Regions from separate parts of the Rouxiella sp. WC2420 genome, predicted to be linked through region 1. Evidence: predicted binding sites of a transcription regulator. Region 1 holds the regulator's gene; each other region holds the start of a gene.
The links. The regulator Fur, encoded in region 1, represses iron uptake genes when iron is present. The targets are predictions, from matches to a motif close to ATAATAATGAGAACNACTATCAA.

Region 1 (4,218 bases):
GGTGACCGAAGCCGGTATTAAAGACCGCGCGGGCGCGACACAACTGATGCAGCAATACGCAACAGAAGATGGCGTGATTCAGTTTCTGTTGAAGTCTTTTTCACAGGGTGAATGGCGCTTTAACGTCCCGGTGTTGCTGGCAGAATACGCTAACATCATTGGCTGGCAAAACGTGCCGTCCTGGCCACATCCGGCACTGTTTATTCGCGGCGGAGAATCCCCTTACGTGCAGGATAGCTATCGCAGCGCCATTGCCAGTCAATTCCCTCAGGCGCGCGCCTATGTGGTCGCCGGAAGTGGTCATTGGGTACACGCTGAAAAACCCGAAGCAGTGTTGCGCGCAATTCATCGCTTCATTGATGTGCCGTGATTAATGAACAATGAGTGCGCAAGCGCGGAAATTTCTTGCCGAAGCACACTCAACTGTTCAAAAAAAGGGCTAATCATAATAACTTAGCCTCTATTCAGGGCAGTTAGGCGTTGTGGAGGGATATACGCTAGGGTATGATTGCGCGCTGTAATTTTGCCCCTGCGTCGAGTTGGTTATTCTCGGGCGCTGGAGGTAAATTGGGTTAGGGTTTATTAACCCGAAATGTGTAACCACTTCATCTGAAAAGGGCATGAGTCGCTTTTCGATGTAACTTCCCTAGTTGTACCGCTACCTATGGCAAAAGAACAACTGGATCGCACGACGCTTGATCTGTTCGCAGACGATCGCCGTCCGGGACGTCCAAAAACAAATCCGCTTTCTCGCGATGAACAGCTTAGGATTAACAAGCGTAATCAGCTTCGCCGTGACAAAAACAACGGTTTACGTCGCGTAGAGCTGAAAATTAATGCCGAAGCTGTAGATGCGCTTAATAAGCTGGCGGAACAACAAAATATCAGTCGTAGCGAACTGATTGAACAGATGCTGCTGTCTCATTTGAACAATCAGGAAAGCTGACCGATTCGGGCGGGTAACTTTAAGGGTTGCCCGCCGTTGCTGTTGTTCATCTTGCACCATCCGCTTGAAACGTTTTCGGTCAGTCCGCATTTATACCCAAACCCGCAACAGAACACACAAAGGCGATAACGCTTGCCAGAATTGCCCGATAAACTATAGGCCAAATTCAAATGACTCGCGCGACGCCCACGAACAAGCAGACTCAAAGAGTCCATTGCAGAACAAGAGGTTAGATAAGCTTATGGCAGTTGTAGGTATCTTCTTTGGTTCCGACACCGGAAACACCGAAAACATCGCAAAAATGATCCAGAAGCAGTTGGGTAAAGATGTTGCTGACGTGCAGGACATCGCCAAAAGCAGCAAAGAAGATCTGGAAAAATACGATATTCTGCTGCTCGGCATCCCGACCTGGTACTACGGTGAAGCACAGTGTGACTGGGACGACTTTTTCCCGACGCTGGAAGAGATAGATTTTGAAGGCAAACTGGTTGCGCTGTTCGGCTGTGGCGACCAGGAAGATTACGCAGAATACTTCTGTGATGCGATGGGTACTGTGCGCGATATCATCGAACCTCGCGGTGCGGTAATTGTCGGCCACTGGCCAACCGAAGGTTACGGTTATGAAGCCTCGAAAGGTATGGCTGATGACACGCACTTTATCGGGCTGGCAATCGACGAAGACCGTCAACCAGAGCTGACCAACGAACGTGTTGATGCCTGGGTTAAGCAAATTTCTGAAGAGTTAAGCCTCGCTGAGATTATCGGTTAATCCCACACAAAGGCTAAGGCCCTGAAACGTTGAGGTTATTCGTGAAAGGGCCAAACTATCACTGAAATTAACAATTTAACTTCTACAAAATTGTAACTTTCAGCCTGATCAAGGTACACTTATTACATCTGTTTTTATCGTTCCGCCCATTTTGGGCTTCGACCTCTTTGGTTATAAACATTTTGGGTTGGGATGATGGTTGTGAACAGCCCACCGTTTTCATTAACGTGAATAGCATAGTGACAGGACTAAATCCGCATGACTGACAACAACACCGCACTGAAGAAAGCCGGCTTAAAAGTCACGCTTCCACGCCTGAAAATTCTGGAAGTGTTGCAAGCTCCGGCAGGACATCACGTCAGTGCGGAAGATTTGTACAAAGAACTGATTGATATGGGCGAAGAGATTGGTCTTGCCACGGTTTACCGTGTTCTGAACCAATTTGACGACGCTGGCATTGTTACCCGTCACAATTTCGAAGGTGGCAAGTCAGTATTTGAGCTGACTCAGCAGCATCACCATGATCATTTAATCTGCCTCGATTGTGGACGCGTCATCGAATTCCGTGATGAATACATCGAAGCTCGTCAGCGTGATATTGCCAAAGCTCATGGTATTAAATTGACTAACCACAGCCTTTATCTTTACGGACATTGCGAAAACGGCAACTGCGTAGAAGATGAAACGCTGCACGGTAAAGGCTGATTCCAGCCCGGACTTTTCTTTAAGGGATAATAGAAAAGCCCGTAAATAAAATGACCGCTGAAAGGCGGTTTTTTTATGGCTGAAATTTGGCAACGAGTACCATAAAAAAACGCAGCCACAATGAGCTGCGTTTTTTATTTTTGAGATACCGGGTTATCAAGCGACTGGCTTGCTTTCCCAGTTGTCACGCAGACCAACAGTGCGGTTAAACACCAAATGCTCGGCGCTGGAGTAAGTGCTGTCGGCGCAGAAGTAACCTTCGCGCTCAAACTGCAGGCTTACACCGGCTTCGGCATTCGCCAGGCCTGGTTCTACAAAACCGTTGGCGATAACCAGAGATTCCGGGTTAATGGTGGTCAGGAAGTCTTCAGCCTGTGCCGGGTTAGCCACGCTGAACAGACGATCGTACAGGCGGAACTCGGCAGGTTTTCCTTCACTGGCAGAAACCCAGTGGATCACACCTTTGACTTTACGGCCATCGGCAGGATCTTTGCTCAGAGTATCAATGTCGTAGCTACAGAAAATCGTCGTCACGTTGCCTTCGGCATCTTTCTCGATACGCTCGGCTTTGATGACATACGCGTTGCGCAGGCGAACTTCTTTGCCCAGCACCAGGCGTTTGTATTGCTTGTTGGCTTCCTCACGGAAATCCGCCTGATCGATAAAGATTTCAGCGGTAAACGGCACTTCACGAGAACCCATTTCTGGCTTGTTCGGGTGATTAGGCATTTTTACCCACTGAACCGCATCGCCGCTAAAGTTCTCAATGATCACTTTAACCGGATTGATTACCGCCATCGCGCGCGGAGCGTTTTCGTTGAGATCGTCACGGATACAAGATTCCAGCGCGGCCATTTCCACGTTGTTATCCTGCTTGGTCACGCCAATACGACGGCAGAACTCACGAATTGACGCTGAAGTGTAACCACGACGGCGCAGGCCAGAAACCGTTGGCATACGCGGGTCATCCCAACCTTCGACAATCTTCTCGGTCACCAGCAGACTCAGCTTGCGCTTGGACATAATGGCGTATTCGAGATTCAGGCGCGAAAATTCGTACTGACGCGGATGACAGGGAATAGTGATGTTATCGAGCACCCAATCGTACAGACGGCGGTTGTCCTGGAATTCCAGAGTACACAGCGAGTGGGTGATCCCTTCCAGCGCATCGGAAATGCAATGGGTGAAATCGTACATCGGATAGATGCACCACTTGGTACCGGTTTGGTGGTGATCGGCAAACTTAATGCGATACAGCACCGGATCGCGCATCACGAAGAACGGCGAAGCCATGTCAATTTTCGCACGCAGGCAGGCGGTGCCTTCGGCAAAATCACCGTTGCGCATTTTGGCGAACAGCTCGAGGTTCTCTTCCACGGTGCGATCGCGATACGGACTATTTTTGCCCGGCGCAGTCAGATTGCCGCGATACTCACGGATCTGCTCAGGAGACAGTTCGTCAACGTAAGCCAGACCTTTCTGGATCAGTTCAACCGCGTAATGATGCAGTTGGTCGAAGTAGTCGGAAGAGTAATGAACCTCGCCGCTCCACTCGAAGCCAAGCCATTGCACGTCTTTTTTGATCGACTCTACAAACTCGATATCTTCTTTTACCGGATTGGTGTCATCAAAACGCAGGTTGCATTGGCCCTGATAGTCTTGTGCGATGCCAAAGTTCAGGCAGATCGATTTTGCGTGGCCAATGTGCAGATAACCATTTGGCTCAGGCGGGAAACGGGTCACGATAGACGCGTGTTTTCCCGATGCCAGATCTTCATCAATAATCTGACGGATAAAA
Region 2 (4,218 bases), 920 kb from region 1:
TCTCATGCGCGTATTTCTTACTGGTGCGACCGGCTTTATCGGCTCTCATATCGTTTCCGAACTACTGGCCGCCGGACATCAGGTCATTGGCATGACGCGTTCGGATGCGGGTGCAAAATCACTGGCCGCAGCTGGCGTTGAAGTTCATCGCGGCACGCTGGAAGATCTCGACAGTATTATCGCCGGTGCGCAAAAAGCGGATGCAGTGATTCACACGGCGTTCAATCATGATTTTTCAAATTTTGTCGCGAATTGTGAAACAGATCGGCGGGTAATTTCGGCAATGGGCAGTGTACTGAAAGGCTCGGATCGTCCGTTGATTATTACTTCAGGGACGGGAATGGGCGATGCCGAAGACGGCAAACCGGCTAGCGAAGCGGTGTTCAATCATCGGCATCCCAATCCTCGTATCGCCTCGGAACTCGAGGGGCAAGTCCTCCTTGAGGCCGGTATCGACGTTCGCGTAGTACGCCTGCCACAGGTACACAATACTTTTAAACAAGGGCTAGTCTCGCCGTACATTGAGATGTCGCGTGAAAAAGGGGCGGCGGCGTATGTCAATGAAGGGACTAACTGTTGGCCAGCGGCACACGTTCTGGATGTTGCTAAACTCTATGCCCTGGTTCTCGATAAAGGCAGCAAAGGGGAACGTTATCACGCCGTTGACGAACAAGGGGTTGCTGCCAGAGATATTGCCGAAGCAGTTGCTACCGGGCTTGGCATCCCGGCAGTTTCAATTTTGCCGCAAAACGCACAGCAGCATTTTGGCTGGTTCGCCATGTTTGCCGCGTTGGATTTACAGGCTACCGGCAGCTGGACTCAGCAGCGTCTGGGCTGGAAACCCACCGGCGTCGGGCTTATCGAGGATTTGCAAAACATGAATTATTCACCCGCCGAACAATCAAAACATGTTTAGCAACTCTCTCAGTTGCAGAAAATATTTACCCTAACCTAAACAGCCCAACCACCAGTCTGGCCGCCATCATTCCAGCCAGACTGGAACATAACCTGTGTCTTGGCAATGATTTGCGCCTGAATGGCGTTCAAAACGACTTCTGGCACTGTTGGACGAACGTTATTTCAGAATCCTGTGAATTCAACCTGGCTTAAATTCTCCTTCTAGATCCAACCACAACGGCTCCGTCATAAAAACATGTTCCGCCCACGCCATAAGAAGAGATGATAAAGCCCGTCACCTCCCTATGAATGTCGATATCCTTCTCTTCTACTTCATATTTTTTAATAAAATCACGATTCTTTTGGCGTTTTTGATTTTTAAAAAAGCACTTTATTTTCATCCGTCGCTAAATTTCCAGCACCACTCAATGATTAAATATATTAATTTAACGGCTAACTAATATTTTTATTACTTATTTAACCTTTTAATCACAATCTTAAGAAAGCATTAAGGTGAAGGAGCATTGGATGGAAATATCATTACCCGTTGTTTTATAATGAATTATTATTTTCACGCCAATTTCAATGAAACAATTAGATACACAAAGAAATCATTTATTATACTTTAACTTATTTGTTACCATCTTAATCTTCCATGCAACGAATGATAGTGATATTAATAATAATTATCATTCTATGAGTCATTCATTGATTCGGAGTTGCCCTGTGTTAGCAACCTTTGTTATCGCACTACGCGAAGGTCTTGAGGCCGCGCTTATTGTCGGCATTATTGCGGCTTTTTTACGTAAAAATGGAAAAAGTCTTTCTGCAATGTGGATAGGTGTCTTCCTGGCAGTCCTGCTTTCCGTGGTTGTCGGCGTAGGCCTGAGCATGACTGAACGCGCATTGCCACAGGCTAGCCAGGAATCAATGGAAGCGGTAATTGGTTTGGTCGCGGTATTCTTTGTCACCGGCATGGTGATGTGGATGAATACCCACGCTAAAAATATTAAAAAAAGTCTGGAACAAGAAGCCGCTGAAGCAATAAGCCAGTCCAGCGCCTTTGCTCTGGCCAGCATGGCTTTTCTGGCGGTGCTTAAAGAAGGCTTTGAAACTAGCGTTTTCCTGCTCGCGACCTTCTCGGTTGCGCAATCTGCCATCTGGGCAGCAGTAGGAGCCATCATCGGATTGGTGATGGCGGTGTTTATTGGCTGGGGACTTTACGCTGGCGGTATCCGCATTAATCTCGGTCGTTTTTTCCGCTTTACTGGCCTATTCCTGATTTTAGTGGCAGCCGGACTGATTATTTCAGCTTTGCGCAGCGCCCACGAAGCAGGCTGGCTCAATGTCGGTCAAGACAAGTTCACCAACCTGATGTGGCTGGTGCCGCCGGGTACGGTACAATCTGCGCTTATCTCTGGCGTGCTGGGCATCCCTGCCGACCCGCGTCAAATTGAAGTCATGGGTTGGGTGCTGTATATCGTTCTGGTTGCGCTGATGGTGTTTTGGCCAGCTCGCCTTCGCCCGGCGCCGAAAGTCGCTGCCCGCGCCATTTTAGCCGGAGCAGCTGCTTTGGCGCTCTCCGCCGCTTCTCTATACGCCTTTTACCCGAATAATGAACCTGATCTTCCGGCTTCCGCTCCGCTGGTCAGCAACGGTGTTGCCGCCGGACAAGCCAGTCTGGTCAACGGTGATGGTGCAGGCTACCAGCTCAATATCCAGTCTGCCGATGGCAAAACCGCCGTTGCCCAGCTGCCTAATTCCGAGAAAAAAACCTATCGCGATCGTGGTGTTGCTGTTGATCAGTGGACTTCACAACGCGCCTACACTCCTGAAGGTGTTCCGGCGGTTTTGACACTGGATCAAGTGGTTACGCTTTACGGTAACCGCATTCCCATCGGCCTGAACCCTGGCCTGCATCCGGGTCCTTACAATGCTAAATGGACCGTCAACTGCACGGTCAACGTTAGCGTCGCTCAGGGCGCTTTACTTTCAGCAACCGGTCAGGCCGAAACTCTGATTACCCTTTCCGGCAGCGGGCTTTCATCGCCGCGCACCATCAGTGCTCACGGTCAAACACAGGATAGTGCGTGCCGCTGGCAGGTTACCGATGCCTATCAGCATGACGTGATGAGCCAACTGCAGAATCAGCGCCAGACCTTTGAGACCTACCGCTTCTGGGCTCGTCTACTGCCCGCATTTCTCGCACTTCTGGCCGCAACTTGCCTGATGATTGCCTTGAGGCGTTTTTTCCAGCTCCGCCAGCGAGAAAAACATCAATTCCAAAAAGAAGGCTTGAAGCTTTCTTCCAAACACAGCACGACTTTACCTGATAACAAATAAAGGACAGATTCATGTTAAAGAAGACTTTTAAAAGAAAAGAAGCTCTGGCAACTGCAGGATGTCTGACCGCCCTGCTAATGTTTTCTGTTGATGCCAACGCACAGGATGCGGCTCAGGCACCGGTAAAAAATGGCGTTTCTCAGGTAAACATCACCATGACCAGCGCTGATGGCGGTTCATGCGTGGTTGACCACACTTCTGCCAAAGCGGGTCCGATTACATTTAACATCGTGAACAAGACCGCCACTTCCCTCACCGAACTTGAACTGCTGAGCGACAACCGCATTCTGGGTGAGAAAGAAAATCTGGCTCCGGGTCTGCCTGCTTCAAAATTCACCCTGACGCTGGACGGCGGTTCTTATCAGCTGTACTGCCCGGGAGCGACCAAGGAAATAGTTGCCTTTACCGTCACCGGTAAAAGTGCCTCACAGCCAACCGGCAGCACCGGTAGCCTGCTGGCCGATGGCACTAAAGGCTATGCCACTTATGTTAACGGCGTCGTTGATGCGATGGTAGTTGCCGTAAACCGCCTGAAGAGCGACATCGATGCCGGCAATCTGGAAAAAGCCAAAGAAGATTATCCGAAAGCGCGTCCTTTCTACGAGCGTATCGAGTCTGACGTTAGTGGCTTCCTGCTGCCTGGTTTCAAGGCCACCGACAATGCCGGTAACCTCGACTATCTGATTGACATGCGCGCCTCTAACCTTGACCCTAAAGTCGGCTGGCATGGTTTCCACGCTATCGAACGCGATCTGTATCAGAATGGCAAGATCACTCCAGAAACCAAAAAACTGGCGGCTGAACTGCAACAGAACGTGGCGCATCTGGATAAACTCGCCAAACAGTTAACCTACAAGCCAGAAGACTTGGCCAACGGCGCTGCAGACTTGCTGGAAGAAGTACAAGGCACCAAAATTAGCGGCGAAGAAGAAGCTTACAGCCACATCGATCTGGTAGACTTCGCAGGCAACGTTGAAG
Region 3 (4,218 bases), 870 kb from region 1:
TGCGCCAAACGGCGTAGCCCCCCAAATTGGTGAAATCTTCCGTAACCCAGCGCTGGCCGACACATTGGAGCTGATTGCCAAAACCAGTGGCGAAGCGTTTTATCGCGGCGAACTAGCGGAGAAAATCATCGCCCACAGTCAATCCTGTGGCGGTGCCATGACGCTGGACGATTTGGCTAACCATCAGGTTGATTGGGTGGAAACCATGACCCAGTCGTTCGCCGGTGGAACGGTGCATGAATTGCCACCCAACGGTCAGGGGATCGCCACGCTGATTGCGCTGGGAATTCTGGAGAAGCTGGATATTGGCTCGCAGCCGGTAGATTCAGTGCAGACTATCCATTTATCGATTGAAGCGATGAAACTGGCGCTGGCCGATCTCGACCAGCATATTGCTGACGTCGATCATATGCATTTCAGCCCCGAACATTTGCTGAGCGACGAATATCTGCAACAGCGCGCCGACCTGATTGACCCCAAACGTGCCAGCGATGTGACTTACGGCTCACCAAAACCAGGCGGCACCGTGTATCTCACTACCGCCGATGCCAGCGGCATGATGGTGTCATTTATTCAGTCAAATTATATGGGCTTCGGTTCGGGCGTGGTAGTTCCAGGCACTGGGATTAGCATGCAGAATCGCGGCTGCGGCTTTGTGCTGGACCCGACGCACGCCAACTGTGTTGCGCCGAACAAACGCCCGCTGCATACCATTATTCCGGCGTTTGCAACTGACGGCGAAGGCAAGCCACTGATGTCGTTTGGCCTGATGGGCGGCCCGATGCAGGCTCAGGGACACTTACAGCTGGCGGTACGCGTTATGCTTTATGGGCAGAATCCGCAGGCCGCAATCGATGCGCCGCGCTGGAGGGTGACTGAGGGCCGTCAGGTGGCCATTGAATCAACGCTGGACACCAACACCCTCGCTGCGCTGCGTGCCATGGGGCATGAGCTGATAGTAGAAGACCCGTTACAGGGTCACAACTTCGGCGGCGCACAGGTTATCGTTCGTCATCCACAGGGCCACTACCTCGCCGGGACCGAATCGCGTAAAGATGGCCAGGCGCTGGTGATGTAAAGCAATCTCTTTTTATCACCTTTGACCGAGGATAAAATGCCCTAAGATGTGACAGCGCTTCAACTTTTCCAGTTAAGGCGCTGTAATTTTCTCCGCGCTCTATAAAAAAATGAAACATCGTTCTATAAATGAACGATGTTCTTTTTTTTATTATCCAGGAGAAGCTCATGACCACTCCCCAGTTTCACGGCGTGATCCCGCCGGTCCCCACTTTGCTTGACGCTCACCAACAGCTCGACAGGCAGGGCATGAAAAACCTGATTGATTTCACTGTTGCCGGTGGCGTCAATGGGTTGTTCTTTCTTGGCAGCGCCGGGGAATTCGCGCACATGTCCGAGGCTCTGCGCCACGAGGTAGCGACCTTCTGCACCCAGTATGTTGATAAACGCGTGCCCGTGCTGATTGGTGCTGCACATCCGGGCACTGAAGCGACGCTGAGCTTTGCCCGCCATGCCAAGAGTGTCGGCGCGGACGGTGTGGTGGTGGTCAATCCTTACTACAATCCGCTGGCCGAAGAAAATATCTATCTGCATTACAGCTATCTGGCTGAAAACCTTGACCTGCCGATTGTCATTTACAACTTTCCGGCTCTGACCGGGCAGTCGATCCCGGTTTCGGTCATCACCCGCCTGGCGCAAAAATATCGCAACATTGTTGGGCTGAAAGACACCGTCGATAGCCTGAATCATATTCGTGAGACCCTCCAGGCAGTCAAGCCACTGCGTCCTGATTTTGCGGTGTTTGCCGGTTACGATGAATATCTTTTTGGCACGCTGATTCTCGGGGGTGCAGGCTCTATCCCCGCCAGCGCCAATTTTGCTCCGCAGCTGACCTGCGGTATTTATCAGGCATGGCAGGATAAAGATTTTGCCAAAGCGGTTCAGTTGCAGCAGCAACTTTCCTGGCTGCCGCCGCTGTATGCACTCGATACCCCGTTTTATAACGTGATTAAACATGCGATTAAGCTGGTCGGCGTTGACGTGCAGGTCCACTCTTTGCGCCCCGCCCAGCCGCTGAGCGAAGCGAAAAAAGAACACGTCAAAGCCATTTTGCAGCAGGCCAATCTGCTGTAGCGAGTAAAGCCATGCGTAGGCGGCACCTCACTTACGCTGGCTGCCCGAACTGCATAATTATCCAGCAATCAATTAGCTATCGATGCCAATACAAATAGAAATCATTATTATTTCTGTTGAGATTTAGATACTCTGAATTATCTTTACCGTTTTGGCTGACTCAACACTTTGAATTATGCAGATACTCTTCGATAGCTTCCGCGATGGCCCCCTGCCTTGGGTTGCCGACCAGTTCAAGTTTATGACTTCTGATGTGTCCGATGCGCTGCCGCTTAGTCTGCTGACCACTGAGGCCGGATGTGCCAGCCTGTTGGACCGCTATTTAACTGCGCATGCGCAAGAAGTCCGCCAAATCGACCAACGCCGCGCCCGCATCTCAATGTGGTCCCAATGGTATTTCGCCAATGTTCTGCCAAGCTGGGTAATTATCTCTCTGACCCATAACTGGCAGTTGCCCATCCGCCCTGACCAGCTTTATCTGAGTTTGCAGGAAGAGGGTCTGCCAAATCAGATTTACCTGCAGAGCGAAGGCGAGGCGTTTGTTGCCCATGATGACGCGCCATTTTATCGTTTTGATGAGATGATTGAGCAACACTTACGTCCGGTTTGTCAGGCGCTGGCGGCAGTGTCCGACCTCAAGCCAGGTATTTATTGGGGCAATGCGGCGGTTCGCGTCAACTGGGGCATTCAGCAGGCTGAGTTGCTGAATATCGATACCCGTGAAGGCAAAGCGCTAATTGACGCACGCGAACTGTCGGCAGGCAGGAAAAATCCGCTGTTCCAGCCGCTGCGCCCGGAAAATCCCTGCGATCCGGCCAGTACGCTTTATCGCCGTCAATGCTGCCTGCGTTACGACTTGCCCGACGTCGCCATGTGCCCTTCCTGCCCGCTGTTGCTGGCAGAAAAACGTCGCCGAATTCCCACCCGATGAACTATTGGCACACAATTTATCGACACTTTTTTACTGTTTGGCTTAACTTAGTTGAAAAAATGATTGGATCTTAGCGGCAGAAAAATATAGTAATTAGGTTATATAAACAGCTAGGGGATAATGAATATGTCTAAACAACAGCCCGACGATCGAACTGCCTGGTATTCATCCTCAGCGCTGAAAACCAATCTGAACGACCTTAACTCATTGGCTACCGGAGTTTTAAACACCCTGTCGCAGCCGGTGAATCAGGTTTGGAACCACATTCTTGGCAAGCAAGAGCCGCTTCGAGCCAAGATTGTTCATCGCTACGCGGTGCCTTCATCGCGCACTATCAGCGTGGCAGAGGGTTTTTTCGGATTTATTCCCATCGAGTCTTACGAGAATGAAAAATACATTCTTGAAGTTGCCTACGGTGATCAACAGTATCAGGTAGAAGTGCCACGCGCTTACTATCAGAAAAGCAATATCGGCGACGGTATCGATATTCATACCCTCTAGATAATTAGCGGTGATTCGGTACGCCAGGGATCGGCGATTCACCTCCCGCCACCATTGTTCGCATTTGCGCAACTCTCGCTTTATCTCCTCATCATTTGTATTTCGCCAAATCCGCTCACGTCTCTGTCAATACAATGAATTTTATTGACATTATTTCCCTATCGGCTTAAAAATTAATCACTTACGCAAGTGTATTAATAATAAAATGGAAATGATGATGCTAACCGTTACGGCAGGACAATCGCGGCGCGCGCTGGTCGCAGGCTCCGTCGGCAATTTTATTGAATGGTATGAATTTGGCGTTTACGGCTATCTGGCGACAGTGATTGCCGGTAACTTCTTTACTCTCGAAGGTCAAAGCGGGCTAACCGGCCTGATTCTGACTTACGCCTCTTTTGCGCTGGCATTCTTTTGCCGCCCGATTGGTGCCATCATCTTTGGCCGAATCGGCGACAAGATTGGCCGCAAGCCGACGCTGATTGCTGTCGTGCTGCTGATGACCGTTGCCACGGCAATTATCGGCCTGCTGCCGACCTACGCGGCGATCGGCGTCGCCGCTCCGCTGTTGTTAACCCTGATGCGCATGCTGCAAGGGCTGTTTGCCGGAGGCGAGTTCGGCGGTGCGGTGTCACTGA
Region 4 (4,218 bases), 110 kb from region 1:
GTCATTGGTGGTCTTATTCTTGTTCTCAATATTATAGGTGAAGTTATTTTGCATGGTTATGTTCTGGCTAATCGGGAAATTAAATGTTCCCTCAATACCTTGGACCACCGATTTCGGCACGTTTTCCCATTTATAAACATCTGAGGTCCCGTTTGAATATTCCGCCGAATAACCCGCCTCAATCTTGTTGTGATAATCATTGCGATAGTAAGTCAGACCGGCCTGAACATCTTGGTGATGATATTCAATACCGATCTCCTTGTTGACGCTGGTCTCGGCTTTAAGATTTTTATTACCCTGTAGGTAACAAGAACCGGCGCTGGCGTAACAGCCTTGCCCGTTGCTGTAGAGTAAATAGTTAGGGTTAGTCTGATAAAGGTTAGGCGCTTTATAAGCTCGGGCAATACCCATTTTTAAGGTGAAATCACTGCCCAGACCTTGAGACAGGTTCAGTGATGGACTGAAGTTTTTGCCGGTAATGCTTTGATAATCAAAACGCAGTCCCGGCGTCACGGTGGTTGAGTCGGTGACTTCAATATTGTCTTCGGTGAACAGTGAATAGATATTTGCAGATGAGTAAGGGCTGCGGCCGGTGCTGCTCAGGCCTTCTACCGTTCCGCCTTGCGCGGTTTGTGTATCGGAGATCGGGTCTTTCATCGTTTGATGATTCCACTCGGCCCCGAAGGTGGCAGTCTGGTGGAAATAAAGCTCAAGCGGGATATTAACCTCGGTGTGCGCGTTTACGTCACTGAGATCAATGGTCGAATACCCTTGATTAGTCGTGCTAAAAATCCCCTCGGTGCCACCGGCAAGACCTTCATTTAGGCGTTTGTTGCGGGTGCGTTCGTACTGGATATAGTTGGAGGTGGTTACGCCATTGTCCCATGCACCGGTGTGCTTCAGGTTCAGGGTTTGACGATATAACACGTTGGTTTCTTTGCCATAGTTTGCGCTGACCAGCGCATTGGTGTTGGTGTTCTGTGTATCTCCCGCGTAGAGATTTCCCTGACGGCTAAATCCGGCAGAAAGCTCTAAAGACTGCATGGGCATAAATTCCCAACGCAGGACGCCGTTAATGTCTTTATTAATTACGCCTTCACGACCCGCGGGGACACTGGAGGCATAAGTGCCGGTGCGCGGGGCTTCGTGGCTGGCATTGATGTTTTGCGCATCGGCCTGAGTTTTAGACCAGCCGCCGTAAAGCTTAAAGGTCAGGTTGTCGGTGATACCGCCAGAGAGACTGGCGTTAGAACGCTTGGTTGCGCCTTCGCTTTTATGTTCTGGAGCATTGAAATAGGTATTGAACGAGCCGTGCAGATCCTGGGTAGTCGGCTTGGTGATGATGTTGATTACACCGCCCGCAGCACCACTGCCATAACGCGCCGCTGCGGGCCCGCGGATCACCTGAATGCTTTGCACCATTTCAGGTGGAACCCAATCGGTGTCACCTCGGCTGTCACGCTCGCCGCGCCAGCCGTAGCGCACCGCATTTTTACTGCTTACCGGCATACCGTCGATCAACACCATGGTATTTTCTGGGCCCATGCCGCGAATATCAATCTGGCGATTGTTGCCGCGCTGGCCGCTGGTTGAGTTACCGGTCAGATTCACTCCCGGCATGGTACGGATAATCTCAGAAAGATCGCGTGCGGGTGGGTGCTTTTTGATTTCATCTTCAGTGATTACTGAAACACCTGGCGCCTGCAAGGTCTGCTGCTTCGCGGTTACGGTAATGGTATCGCCAGGCTCTTGATCTTGTTTATTTTTCTTGGCAGCTGCAGGGTTTGATTCACTGTCTTTGATGCTACTGATTTGTTCGGCTTGAGATATTGATGGTAAGAGCACGCTAAAAGAGGTCACTGAAAATAGCGTCACCTTGGTATAAAACAGGATATTTTTCATAATAATAGCAGACCATTCCGTTGCTTATAATTAGTGCGGCTGTGTTAAAAATTAAATTTATAGGGATGAATTTTTTTTGCGCATGAGAATGCTATCAATAATGATTATCGTTATCAATGAAATGTTATGTAGAGTTTTGAGTGTTTTAGATACGAAATGAGAAATCTAAATGAAAATTTGTGTAACTAGTTGTGTTTTTCTGAGGGCGTTGGTTTCTTTTTTAATAGAAATTTACAGCTAGGGCAGTGAAAATTACACTGCCCCAATTTTGCAAGAAGAGGGGTGAGATTAATGAGTGGAAGTTTGCGGTTCGATTGGGCTTTCTGAAACTGCGTTAATTTTTTCCAGTGATTTACCTTTGGTTGTTGCGCCAAAGATAACCACGATCAACACGCCGGTCAGCAAAATCGTGGTCGTCATGGTAAATACGCCTGCAAAACCCAACGAGGCCGAAAATACCCCGATGATAGTCGGTGCCATGATGCTGCCAATACGGCCAAAGGCGCTGGCAAAACCGCAGCCTGTTGCGCGAATAGCAGTAGGGAAGCTCTCTGGCGTGTAAGCATACAAGCCGGCATAGGCGCCATTCAGAAAGAATGACAACACCGCAGCGGATGTAATGATCGACACATGGCTGCCCGATTGGCTAAGAAACCAGGCGCTGATCGCACCGCCTATCAAATACAGCGCGATGGTGTGCTTGCGATCCAATCGATCGGAAAGCAACGCCGCCGAGAAATACCCCGGAATTTGCGCGATATAAATGATAATCGAAAATTCAAAACTCTTGGTTATCGTGAAGCCTTTGGCAATCAGTAGCGATGGGATCCAGGCAAAGAATCCGTAATAGCAGAAAGTCACCACAAACCAGATCAGCCAGATTACAATAGTTTGCTTGCGCATCGAGGCAGTAAACATCATGCCGACAGACTGTAAGAATCCTAGTGGCGCACTACGCGTTTCAACCTCGGCGGCTGCCGTCGAGAAGGGGATGGCAGGCAGAGGTCGCCCAGTCGAACGTTCAACTTTTTTCTCCAGCGTGGCAATGACTTGCTCGGCTTCTTTGACTCGACCGCGATTAAGCAGAAAGCGCGGCGATTCCGGTAGACTACGACGCCACCACAGTAGCATCAGGATCGGCAGTGCGGTCATGACCTGCGCCCAGCGCCAACCTTCATCAAATGAAGGCACAATAAAGCGACCGATCAGCGCTGCACCTACAAATCCAAACGAGAAAAAGCCCGCCAAAGCGCCGATAAACCAGCCGCGTTTTTTAGGTGGGATAAATTCGCTCAGATAAGGGGCGATAATAACGCTTTCTGCGCCGACGCCGACCCCTGCCAATACGCGGGCAATCAGGAAGCTCGGGTAGTTAGGGGCTATGGCGGCAAATATCGTCATCACACAGTAAATGGCCAAAGCCCAGCACATCACGGATTTGCGGCCAATGCGGTCACCGAGATATCCGGCCATTAGCGCGCCAAACAATACTCCAATTGGCGTGGCGGATCCTACCAGGCCAAGCTCGGCGCTGCTAAGGCCCCAGACGGCGTGAACGGCGGGCATTAAAAAGGCGATAATGGCGATATCCATGCCGTCAAAGGTGTAGCCAAGGCCGCCGATGAACAGCAGGAAATAATGGGGCGCGCTCAAGGGTAAGCGGTCTAAACGTTGTAACAATGACATAGTGGCGATCTCACGGGTAGGAGGGGACTGCCTGTACAAGGCAGCCGAAGCTGCCCTGATGCCTTAATTGCAAAAGATTAGTGCGACAATAAACCGCTATCTTTAACCACTTCACCCTGACGAATAATCAGCGGTATATGTTTTCCCTGGCCGCTGAGTAAACGGATATCGCTGAGCGGACAGCCGTCGATCACAATCAGGTCTGCACTGGCACCCACTTCCAGACAGCCAATTTCACCCTCCATCCGCAGCAGTTTTGCCGCCAGACTGGTTGCGCTGCGGATCACTTCCTGAGTTGGCAGTACCCGAGATCGGATCTCGAACTCTTCTGACTGATGCACGTGCATATCACCCAGCAGATCACTGCCATAGGCCATTGGCAGTCGAGCTTCATACATGATTTTCAGGCTATCAAGGCCTGCGAGACGGACGTCGTCGATTTTAGCTATCGAGTCAGGCTGTAAACCGTACTGCGCGCCTTCAAGTTTTAACATTTCATAAGTGACCAGCGTCGGGCAGGCCATCGCGCCTTTCGCCGCTGCGTGGGCGGCGGTAGCCGGTGTGATCAAGTTGCAGTGTTCGAGAGAAAGTACCCCGGCATCTACCGCGCGACGAATGGCTTCATCGGTG

Region 2: a site for Fur is predicted at 1,568-1,590, ahead of efeU (iron uptake transporter permease EfeU). Genes of this name have one in related genera too.
Region 3: a site for Fur is predicted at 2,240-2,262, ahead of fhuF (siderophore-iron reductase FhuF). Genes of this name have one in related genera too.
Region 4: a site for Fur is predicted at 1,997-2,019, ahead of AB3G37_RS18205 (TonB-dependent siderophore receptor). Genes of this name have one in related genera too.

Annotation. Positions count from the first base shown of each region.
Region 1 covers NZ_CP165628.1:4,047,125-4,051,342, forward strand. The annotation lists gene ybfF (esterase) at 1-370, shown strand, start outside; gene ybfE (LexA regulated protein) at 665-946, shown strand; gene fldA (flavodoxin FldA) at 1,188-1,715, shown strand; gene fur (ferric iron uptake transcriptional regulator) at 1,974-2,420, shown strand; gene glnS (glutamine--tRNA ligase) at 2,577-4,218, opposite strand, start outside.
Region 2 covers NZ_CP165628.1:3,131,039-3,135,256, forward strand. The annotation lists gene AB3G37_RS14260 (SDR family oxidoreductase) at 5-916, shown strand; gene AB3G37_RS14265 (hypothetical protein) at 1,107-1,298, opposite strand; gene efeU (iron uptake transporter permease EfeU) at 1,624-3,240, shown strand; gene efeO (iron uptake system protein EfeO) at 3,252-4,218, shown strand, end outside.
Region 3 covers NZ_CP165628.1:3,174,031-3,178,248, forward strand. The annotation lists gene AB3G37_RS14450 (gamma-glutamyltransferase family protein) at 1-1,078, shown strand, start outside; gene AB3G37_RS14455 (dihydrodipicolinate synthase family protein) at 1,246-2,151, shown strand; gene fhuF (siderophore-iron reductase FhuF) at 2,327-3,082, shown strand; gene AB3G37_RS14465 (hypothetical protein) at 3,209-3,583, shown strand; gene AB3G37_RS14470 (MFS transporter) at 3,801-4,218, shown strand, end outside.
Region 4 covers NZ_CP165628.1:3,932,579-3,936,796, reverse strand. The annotation lists gene AB3G37_RS18205 (TonB-dependent siderophore receptor) at 1-1,902, opposite strand, end outside; gene AB3G37_RS18200 (MFS transporter) at 2,191-3,588, opposite strand; gene AB3G37_RS18195 (amidohydrolase family protein) at 3,666-4,218, opposite strand, start outside.